3 regions of the Sphingomonas sp. PEI4 genome follow, and region 1 is predicted to be linked to each of the others. Evidence: predicted binding sites of a transcription regulator. Region 1 holds the regulator's gene; each other region holds the start of a gene.
The links. The regulator LexA, encoded in region 1, represses DNA repair genes until DNA is damaged. The targets are predictions, from matches to a motif close to GTTCCNCNCTTGTTCT.
Positions count from the first base shown of each region.

Region 1 (3,276 bases):
TGATCCTCGCCGGCGAAGGCCCGACGACGTTCGGCCGCAACACGCGCCGCAAGGGACTCGACTTCTCCACCGGAACTCGCCTGATCGCCGCCGGCGACCGCCTCAGCCCCGCGCGCATCGCAGTCGCAGCGACCGGCGGGCACGGCAGCCTCGCCGTCAACCGCCGCGTGCGCGTTGCAGTTGCCGCGACCGGCGACGAACTCGTCCCCCCCGGCTCGATCACCGACGGCATCGCGCTCCCTGAATCGAACGGCATCATGCTCGCCGCGATGCTGGCCGACATGCCCGTCGACGTCATCGACCTCGGCATCCTCCCCGACAACCTCGACGTCCTGCGCAACGCCTTCGCCAGCGTCCAGGCCGACCTGCTCGTCACCACCGGCGGTGCATCGGTCGGCGATCACGACCTCGTCCGCCCGGCGATCGAAGCGGCCGGCGGTACCATCGATTTCTGGCGCATCGCGCTTCGCCCCGGCAAGCCGATGATGGCCGGCCGGATCGGCGGAATGATGGTGCTAGGCCTGCCCGGCAACCCGGTCTCGGCGTTCGTCACCGCTATCTTGTTCGTCAAGCCCGTCGTCGCGCACATGGCCGGCGCACGCGATCCGCTACCGCAGACGACGCACGCGCTGCTCGGCGAAGACCTGCCTGCGAACAACGCCCGCACCGATTATCTCCGCGCCGAACTCAAAGACGGCAAGGCCTATGCGTCCACGATACAGGACAGCTCGATGCTGCTGACCTTGGCCCGGTCGACCTGTCTGATCGTTCGCCCCGGCAGCGCTCCGATCGCATTGGCCGGCGAATCGGCGGAAATCCTCGTTATCGCGTGATACGGACGCTTGACGGCGTTAATTATGTTCCATAGAAGTTCCTCGTCTGTTCCGGACGGAGAACCGCCATGCTCACGCGCAAGCAGCACGAACTCGTCTGCTTCATCAACGATCGCCTCAACGAAACCGGCGTCTCGCCGTCGTTCGAGGAGATGAAGGACGCGCTCGACCTCAAATCGAAGTCGGGCGTCCATCGCCTGATCAGCGCGCTTGAGGAGCGCAACTTCATCCGCCGCTTGCCGAACCGCGCCCGCGCGCTCGAAGTGTTGCGGATGCCTGAGCGTGCGGAAAAGAAGGCGCAGGCGAAGGCATCGAATGTAAAACCCGCGTCCGCCGCCGTACCGCACCCGGCGAACGACGTCGTGGAGATACCTCTCCACGGCCGCATCGCTGCCGGCGTCCCGATCGAGGCCTTCGAAGGCAGCACGATGCTCGCCGTCCCCGCCGCGCTCCTCGGCACGGGCGAGCATTACGCGCTCGAAGTCTCCGGTGACTCGATGGTCGAGGCCGGCATCCTCGACGGCGACTACGCCCTGATCCGCCGTACCGAGACCGCTCGTGATGGCGAGATCGTCGTCGCTTTGATCGAGGACAGCGAAGCCACGCTCAAATACTTCCGCCGCGAAGGCGCCATGGTACGCCTCGACCCTGCCAATCGCGCCTATGACCCCCAACGCTATGCCCCCGCCCAAGTCCGCGTGCAGGGCAAGCTCTCCGGCATTCTCCGCCGCTACGACTGAGTAGCGGGTATCGAGACGCGTTTGACATCAAGGCGGTGCGGCGGATGAAAAGCCGATGTGGATGCCAAAGCGACCGGTAGTGACGGCCGTTCGCGTAGGCCCCGACAAAGGCCGGAGCGTTGCTCCAGTCGTCATAACCGGTAGTGCGGGATGTTATCAGTGCGTAGCATCGACACTCGACTAAGATGCTCGTCCTCTGGATCGGAGCAACGCCGTCTAACGATCGGTTTGCAGTCGCGCTCATTCCGTAACGAACCTCGGCGATTTTGCGTCTGCAAAAGCGGGTTGTACAAGGTGGCGCGCCTAAAGCAGACAATTCGCCGGTTGATGGAGCTACGCGTTTCCCGGTTGTCGCCCATGCCGAGGATTGTGTTGACGATGGCGCTGTCAGAGTCACGGACGGCAAGTCTAGCGAACAGCACCAAGGCCGCCGCTTAAGGCGGGTGATACCTTGTGCTTGAAGAAGCATGCAGAGCGGTTCGCCAATGGCGTTGGCAAAAGAAGGGATGTGCGATTGATGCCTCACCGTGCCGAGGCATCCTTCAATCCAGTTTCATCACCCGGTTCGCCAGACACAGGCTCGACAAGTTCGCCTGCTCGGGGCCTGTCGGTCATGCCCACGCGAGAGCGAACCAAAGGGGGGCTTTGGGTACGCCAGGAAAAATAGCATCGAACCTTTCATCGCGATCGGAGCATCGCGATGCGCACCACGCGCCTGCCCGAGCAATCATCAACCTATGGCATGAATGTACCGCTTCACACACTGCATGTTGCGCTTTCCGGATTTCAAACCCATAGATTGGAAGAGGCCATTTCCGTCCCGAGATTGGGTATGTCGAACGCTGGCCCGTACAATGACTTAAGGTTCGCCCGATGACTTCCGATACCGCAATGGGCCCGCTCGACCAGCCCGTCACCGTCCATATCTGGCGCGAGAAATACCGCCACGGTAGCGAGGCAACGCCGTCCGATACGTTCGCGCGAGTCGTCGGCGGCGTCTATGCGAACGACGATGCGGCGCAGGCCGCCAAGGCGCTTGGCGCGCTCGAAGCCCGCGACTGGGTACCGGGCGGACGCATCTTCGCAGGCGCAGGCACGACCAAACGCGTGACATGGATCAACTGCTTCGTCTCGCCGACGATCCAGGATTCGATGGACAGCGAACCCGGCCTACCCGGTGTCGGGATCATGCCGGCACTGAACGTCGCAGCGTTCACGCAGCAGCAGGGCGGCGGCATCGGCATGGATTTCGGTACGTTGCGCCCGGACGGCGCGGTCGTCGGCCGGACCGGATCGATCTCGTCGGGCGTGATCCCGTTCATGGCGATGTGGGACGGGATGTGCGTCACGATCCGGTCGAGCGGCTCTCGGCGCGGCGCGATGATGGGCGTGCTGCCGGTCTGGCACCCCGACGTGTTGGCGTTTATCTCCGCCAAGACGCGCAAGGATTTCTTGAAGAACTTCAACGTGTCGGTAACCGTGACGGACGACTTCATGGCGGCACTGGAGGCCGGCGCGGACTGGGACCTGGGCTTCCACGTGCCGCGCGCGGACGGCGAGCATGTCGCGGTCGGCGAGAAGGACGGGCGGCCGTGGTACGTCTATCGCCGGCTGCCCGCCGCCGAGCTGTTCGACCTGATCACGCGCACGACCTATGACTATGCCGAGCCCGGCGTGATCTTCATCGACCGCGTCAACCGGCT
Region 1 is NZ_CM155258.1:566,667-569,942, forward strand. It holds gene AC1MLZ_RS02460 (molybdopterin molybdotransferase MoeA) at 1-833, shown strand, start outside; gene lexA (transcriptional repressor LexA) at 902-1,573, shown strand; gene AC1MLZ_RS02470 (adenosylcobalamin-dependent ribonucleoside-diphosphate reductase) at 2,447-3,276, shown strand, end outside.

Region 2 (3,276 bases), 1.3 Mb from region 1:
TGACCACCGTGCTGCGCAATTACTGGATGTACGAGGCGCAGGGCGGCAAGAAGGCATCGACCAGCCGCAATGCGTTGGCGCAGGGCATGTGGCCGCGCTTCCCGGGCCTGCCGGGTGCGACAGCGGTACGGATGAATGCCCGGCCGAACGCGCGCGCGAGTGCCAGCGTGGCGCCGCTGGGTGCTACGGTCGCGGTCAACGCCAGCGTCCGGCCGCAATCCGCCACCATCACGCGCGCGGACTGAGTTTCATGCCGATCGATGAGAGCCGGACGTTCCTGCCGGTGCGGATTGCCGTACTGACTGTGTCGGACACACGTGGGCTGGCGGAGGATCGCTCGGGCGATACGCTTGTCGCGCGACTGACCGAAGCAGGGCATGTGCTCGCCGACCGCCGGATCGAGAAGGACGACGTCGAGACGATCGTGTCGCGACTGCACGCCTGGATCGACGATCCCGAGGTGGATTGCATCATCACCACCGGTGGCACCGGCGTGACGGGTCGTGACGTGACCCCCGAGGCGGTCGAGCAGGTGGCCGAGAAGATGATTCCAGGCTTCGGCGAGCTATTCCGCATGCTCAGCTACCAGACGATCGGCACCTCGACGGTCCAGTCGCGCGCGTGCGCCTGCGTATCGCACGGCACCTATATCTTCGCGCTGCCAGGCTCGACCGGTGCGGTGAAGGACGGCTGGGACGGCATCCTGCGCGACCAGCTCGACAGCCGCCACTGCCCCTGCAATTTCGTCGAACTGATGCCGCGGCTGCTGGAGCGCTGAGGCTTTCCCTGAGGCGAGTTTGCTTTCGCCCGTCGCGTGCCCTCACCCTTCCCACGGCCAAGTGGCCGCGGGCCCCTTCCCTTTCCCCGATGGGAGAGGGAGAGACGTTGTAGGCAGCGTACGCTGGCTTGCACCAATTCGCTGCGGTTTTCGCCAGATTGTGGTGTGTCTTGCGATCCAGGTTTCACCCGTAGAGTTTAGCTGTTCGGTGAAAAAACCTCGCTGTTCGAACATCTTCGCCTATGTGTCGCACTGTATTACATAACTGGCACGCCAGATGCATTGGTCGAGATGCCGCCCCACCGGGCGCCTCATACCAATATAAGGAATGCCTGCCATGACCCCGATCTTTCTGAAGAGCCTCGTTGCCGTCGCTGCCCTCGCGATCAGCGTTCCAGCCTTCGCTACTCCATCGGCTTCGACGCAGAAGACGGTCCTGAAGTACGATGGCGAGACGCAGAAATATTGCACGGTCGAGCCGGCCATGACCGGCTCGCGGATCGATCGGAAGACCTGCAAGACGTCCGCCGAATGGTCTGCCGCTGGGCTGAACATGCCGAAGGCGGTGATGCTGGCGCAGAAGTGAGGCTGCACGGTTCGGTCGGACGAGTGCGCTTGTCTCGACCGGACCGCCTCCGCGTCAGGCCAGCGCGGACCCGCCGCGCGCCGCGTGGATCAGGTCGACGAGTTGCTTGTTGATCGACGCACCGTGAAGATGGACGTGGACCGCGTCATACCCCTCACGCCGCAACCGCTGGCGCAGCGCGTTGACCGACTCGCACTCGCCCGAGCGTGCCAGCTCGAATGCCCGTTCCACCGTGGTGATCTGTTCCGTCATGGGCCTCCCGTACGCGCTATCGCCGCAGGCGGCGAGCGCTTATTCGTACCACGGGCAAGTCGCTAGAAACTCGTCATTATTTCTCTAATGTAAATCAAGATCCTGCCGGGCAACTGCGCAGCGCAACGAATTATGTTCTATATTTGTTCTGACATCGCGCGTATCGTTTGCCGATGAAGACCACTCGACCAGTTCGCGGGGCGACGCGCAACGACGAGAGCCGGCGGTTCAACCTGCCGCAGACCGAGGCGGATGGCGACTGGCTCGACATGCGCGAGGGGATCGACGGGATCGCGCCAAAGCTGCGGACGACGGTGACGGTCGAGACCCCGCGGACGATCATCAGCCGCAATGCGTCGCCGGACGTGCCGTTCGACCGCTCGATCAATCCCTATCGCGGATGCGAACACGGCTGCATCTATTGCTTCGCGCGGCCGAGCCATGCGTTCCACGACCTGTCGCCGGGGCTGGATTTCGAGAGCAAGCTGTTCGCGAAACCATCGGCGGCGGCGTTGTTGCGGGCGGAATTGTCGAAGCCGGGCTATGCGGCCGCGCCGATGGCGTTGGGGACGAACACCGATCCGTATCAGCCGATCGAGACCGACTGGCGGATCACGCGCGGCATAATCGAGGTGCTGGCAGAGACGGATCATCCGTTGACGATCACGACCAAGTCCGACCGGGTGGTGCGCGATATCGACCTGTTGGCACCGATGGCGGCGAAGGGGCTGGCGGCGGTGGCGATGTCGATTACCTCGCTCGATCAGAAGGTGGCTTCGACCGTCGAGCCCCGCGCGCCGCACCCCGAGCGGCGATTGACGGCGGTGCGGAAGCTCGCCGATGCGGGCGTGCCGGTGTACGTTTCGATCGCACCGGTGATCCCGGCGATTACGGATCACGAGATCGAGCATCTGATCGCGCGGGCGGCGGAGGCTGGGGCGACTCGGGCGTTCTTTATCCCGGTAAGGTTGCCGCATGAGGTGGCGCCACTGTTCCGGGCTTGGCTCGACGAGCATTTTCCGGATCGCGCGGGGAAGGTGATGGCGACGATCGCGTCGCTGCGCGGGGGCAGGGATAACGATCCGAACTTCTTCACGCGGATGCAGGGGCAAGGGCCTTGGGCGGAGTTGCTGGGGACGCGGTTCCGGATCGCGTGCGCGAAGCATGGGTTGAACCGGGAGCGGGTTGCATTGCGGAGCGACCTGTTCCGTGCGCCGAGGGGGCCTCAGGGGGAATTGTTTTGAGAAGGGCGGAAGGCTTTGGCAGTGGCTTGGCCGACAACCGCCGTAAAACTCGCTAGTACGGTTCGACCTGCCGTTCTGCTCCCCCCTTGGAAGGGAGAGGTTGGGGGTGGCGCAGGTTCCGCACATTCGAACTTTAGTGGCTGAAGTGGGCATACCCACCCCTGGCTCTCCCTTTTCAGGGAGGGATGAAGGTCTTGCCGTCGGCCGCTTCTAAGCCGAGATATCGATCTACGAACTTCGCCGCGCGTCGGTCCGCGTTGCTCGCGTCGTTACGCAGCATCCTCGGGCTGCCAGAGCTCGATCGGGTTGCCTTCCGGATCGTGGATGCGGGCGAAGCGGCCGAAGCCGGGCATGTCCCATTCGGGATCGGTGATTACTGCGATCCCTGCCGTGCGAAGGGTTGCGATCAGACCATC
Region 2 is NZ_CM155258.1:3,405,569-3,408,844, reverse strand. It holds gene AC1MLZ_RS15770 (lytic transglycosylase domain-containing protein) at 1-245, shown strand, start outside; gene moaB (molybdenum cofactor biosynthesis protein B) at 251-778, shown strand; gene AC1MLZ_RS15760 (hypothetical protein) at 1,116-1,364, shown strand; gene AC1MLZ_RS15755 (hypothetical protein) at 1,419-1,616, opposite strand; gene AC1MLZ_RS15750 (PA0069 family radical SAM protein) at 1,790-2,860, shown strand; gene AC1MLZ_RS15745 (VOC family protein) at 3,130-3,276, opposite strand, start outside.
Region 2: a site for LexA is predicted at 1,751-1,766, ahead of AC1MLZ_RS15750 (PA0069 family radical SAM protein). Genes of this name have one in related genera too.

Region 3 (3,276 bases), 1.0 Mb from region 1:
ATCCTGCACACGGTAGCCGCCGGCGATGTTCAGATACACTTCGGCGTTCGAGAAACTTAGCCCGCAGCGCGCCTCCAACACCGCGAGAATCATCGCAAGGCGCCCAGAATCCCAGCCCACAACCGCGCGCCGCGGGGTCGCGCCAGAGGCCAGCCGAACGGTCAGCGCCTGGATCTCGACCAACACCGGCCGCGTACCCTCCAACGCTGGGAACACCGTCGCGCCCGTCATCGCATCGTCGCGGTGCGTCAGGAACAGCGACGACGGGTTGCCGACCTCCGCCAATCCCTCCGTCTGCATCGAGAAGACGCCGATCTCGTCGGTCCCGCCGAAGCGGTTCTTGATCGCGCGGAGGATGCGGTATTGGTGACTGCGCTCGCCTTCGAACGACAGCACCGTGTCGACCATGTGCTCCAGCACGCGAGGCCCCGCGATCGAGCCGTCCTTGGTCACATGGCCGACGAGCACCACGGCCGTCCCACGCTCCTTGGCGAAGCGTATCAGTTCCTGCGCCGACGCGCGAACTTGGCTGACGGTGCCGGGCGCGCCCTCGATCAGGTCGGAGTGCATCGTCTGGATCGAATCGATCACCAGCATCGCCGGCGGCTTCGTCTGCAACGTCGTCAGGATGTCACGCGTCGACGTTGCCGCCGCCAGCTGGACCGGCGCGTTGCCAAGCCCGAGCCGCCGCGCACGCAGGCGGACCTGATCCGCCGCTTCCTCGCCCGAAACATACGCGACCGACTGGCCGGCGAGCGCCATCTTCGCCGCCGCCTGCAACAGCAGCGTCGACTTGCCGATGCCGGGATCGCCGCCGATCAACGTCGCCGAGCCCTCGACGAACCCGCCCCCCAGCGCGCGATCAAGTTCGGCGATACCGGTCGCCATCCGGTCGGGCAGTTTGATCTCCGCATCGAGCCCAACGAGCTGGATCGCGCGGCCACCGGTCTGCAGATTATGCTTCGAATGGAACGGCGTGGCGGCGGTGTTCGCCTCCTCGACCAGCGTGTTCCACTCGCTGCAATCGCTGCACTGTCCCGCCCAGCGATGCGACACCGATCCGCAGGCCTGACACACATAACGCTTCTGGGGTTTCGCCATGCCAGTGATGTACGAGAACGATACGGGAACATCAATGGCTGCCACGCCCGACAAGTTGCGGATTTAGTGGCGCTTGGGGGCACACGGCGTTATCCGCGCGACGATGCACGCCACCGATCTGCGCGTTGCCGTATTCAGCGGCAATTATAATTATGTCCGCGACGGCGCGAACCAGGCACTGAATTTGCTCGTCGGCCATCTGTTGTCGAAAGGCGTGACGGTGCGTGTCTATTCGCCGACCAACGCCAATCCCGCCTTTCCGCCGACCGGCGATCTGGTCGCAGTGCCGTCGCTGCCGCTGCCCGCGGGGCGCGGCGAATACAAGATGGCGCGCGGGCTGCCAGCCGCGATCCGCCGCGATCTGGAGGCGTTCGCGCCCAACCTGATCCACGTGTCGGCACCCGATTTTCTTGGCCACCGCGCGATCAGCTATGGCCGGCGCGGCGGCATCGCCACGATCGCGTCGCTGCACACGCGGTTCGAGACGTATTTCCGCTATTACCGGATGGCGTTCTTCGAGCCGATCATGGTGAAGATCCTGACGCGCTTCTACAACCGGGTCGACGAGGTGCTGGTGCCCGGGCGCGGCATGGCGGAGATCGTCCGCGACTGGGGTGTGAGGACGCCGACTGCGATCTGGTCGCGCGGGGTGAACCACGATCGCTTCACGCCGACGCGGCGCGATCTCGATTGGCGGCGTGCGCGCGGTATTGCAGACGGCGAGGTCGCGGTCGGGTTTCTCGGGCGGCTGGTGAAGGAAAAGGGGCTCGACGTCTTCGCCGATGTCATCCGCGCGCTGGAGCAGCGCGGCGTGCCGCACAAGGTGCTGGTGATCGGCGAGGGTCCGGCGCGCGACTGGTTCGCGAGCCGGGTGCCGGGCGCGGTGTTCGCAGGGTTCCAGTCGGGCGACGATCTCGGCCGCGCGGTCGCGTCGATGGACGTGTTCTTCAATCCGAGCGTGACCGAGACGTTCGGCAACGTGACGCTGGAAGCGATGGCGGCGGGCGTTCCGGTCGTTGCAGCGCGGGCGTCGGGCGCGGTCGGGCTGGTGGACGATGGCGTAACCGGGTTCCTGGTGCCGCCGACGGATATTGGCGGCTATGCCGATGCGATCGGGCGGATCGTTTCCGAGCCGGGCTTGCGCGAGACGATGGGGTGGGCCGGGCACGACAAGGCGGCCGGGTATCTGTGGGATACGATCAACCAGGCCGTGCTGGATACGTATCTGGAGGTAATGGCGCGACGGGGGGCGTAAGCCACACCATCGTCTCCGTTCGCCTTGGCCGTATTTGCGCCCTAACCCCGCGCCACCCCGACCCGGTCACCCTTCCCAAATAACCGTCACCCCAGCGAAAGCTGGGGTATCCCGTTGGTGGGCGCTGCGACCCTAATGGGGAGATCCCAGCTTTCGCTGGGATGACGGTCTGCGGACGCTGTCAGACAGCCACCCAATCGAACGTCAGCGGCGCCTCGCGGAAAGCGAAGCGGTCGAGGTGGCTCGACACCACCTCGCGCATCCGGTCGACGTCTTCGCCCTCCGGCACGGTCAGCGCGACATCGAGCGTTGCGCTGTCCGCACGCATCTCCAGCACGGCACCGCTCGGGAAGGCGATACGGCCCTCTTCTTCCGAGAAGGTGACCTCCATCTTGTGGCTCCAGTGCTTGGCGAGTTGCTGGAGATACTTGCTGGCCGAATGCGTCGGCACGCGTGCCACCGACACGCTCACTTGAGCCGCTCGATCTTCTGCGCGGCGTCGTCGAGCAACGCCGCGACCTCGTGCAGCGTGTCTTCGTTGACGTCCTCGCGCATCAGCCGGTGCTGGAGCACCTGCCGAAGATTGCCCATCGCCCGCCGGATCGGCGCGCCATCGGTCCGCTCGGACTCCGCCCCGACTGCCGCCAGCCGCGCGAACAAGCCGTCAACCACCGCCGTATTCTCGGCCAGATGCGCGCGACCTTCATCGCTTGCCGCAAAGCGCTTCTTCGCGCCTTCCGACTGTTGCGCCTCGATCAATCCCATCTCGTCGAGCATGCTCAGCGTCGGATAGACGACACCCGGGCTCGGCGCATAGCCGCCCCCCGTCAGCCCCTCGATCTCGCGGATCAGGTCGTAGCCGTGGCGCGGCGCATCCGCGATCAGCTTCAGCATGACGAGCTTCAGCTCGCCACCGTCGA
Region 3 is NZ_CM155258.1:3,700,405-3,703,680, reverse strand. It holds gene radA (DNA repair protein RadA) at 1-1,101, opposite strand, end outside; gene AC1MLZ_RS17140 (glycosyltransferase family 4 protein) at 1,205-2,356, shown strand; gene AC1MLZ_RS17135 (DUF2218 domain-containing protein) at 2,538-2,828, opposite strand; gene AC1MLZ_RS17130 (PadR family transcriptional regulator) at 2,825-3,276, opposite strand, start outside.
Region 3: a site for LexA is predicted at 1,116-1,131, ahead of radA (DNA repair protein RadA). Genes of this name have one in related genera too.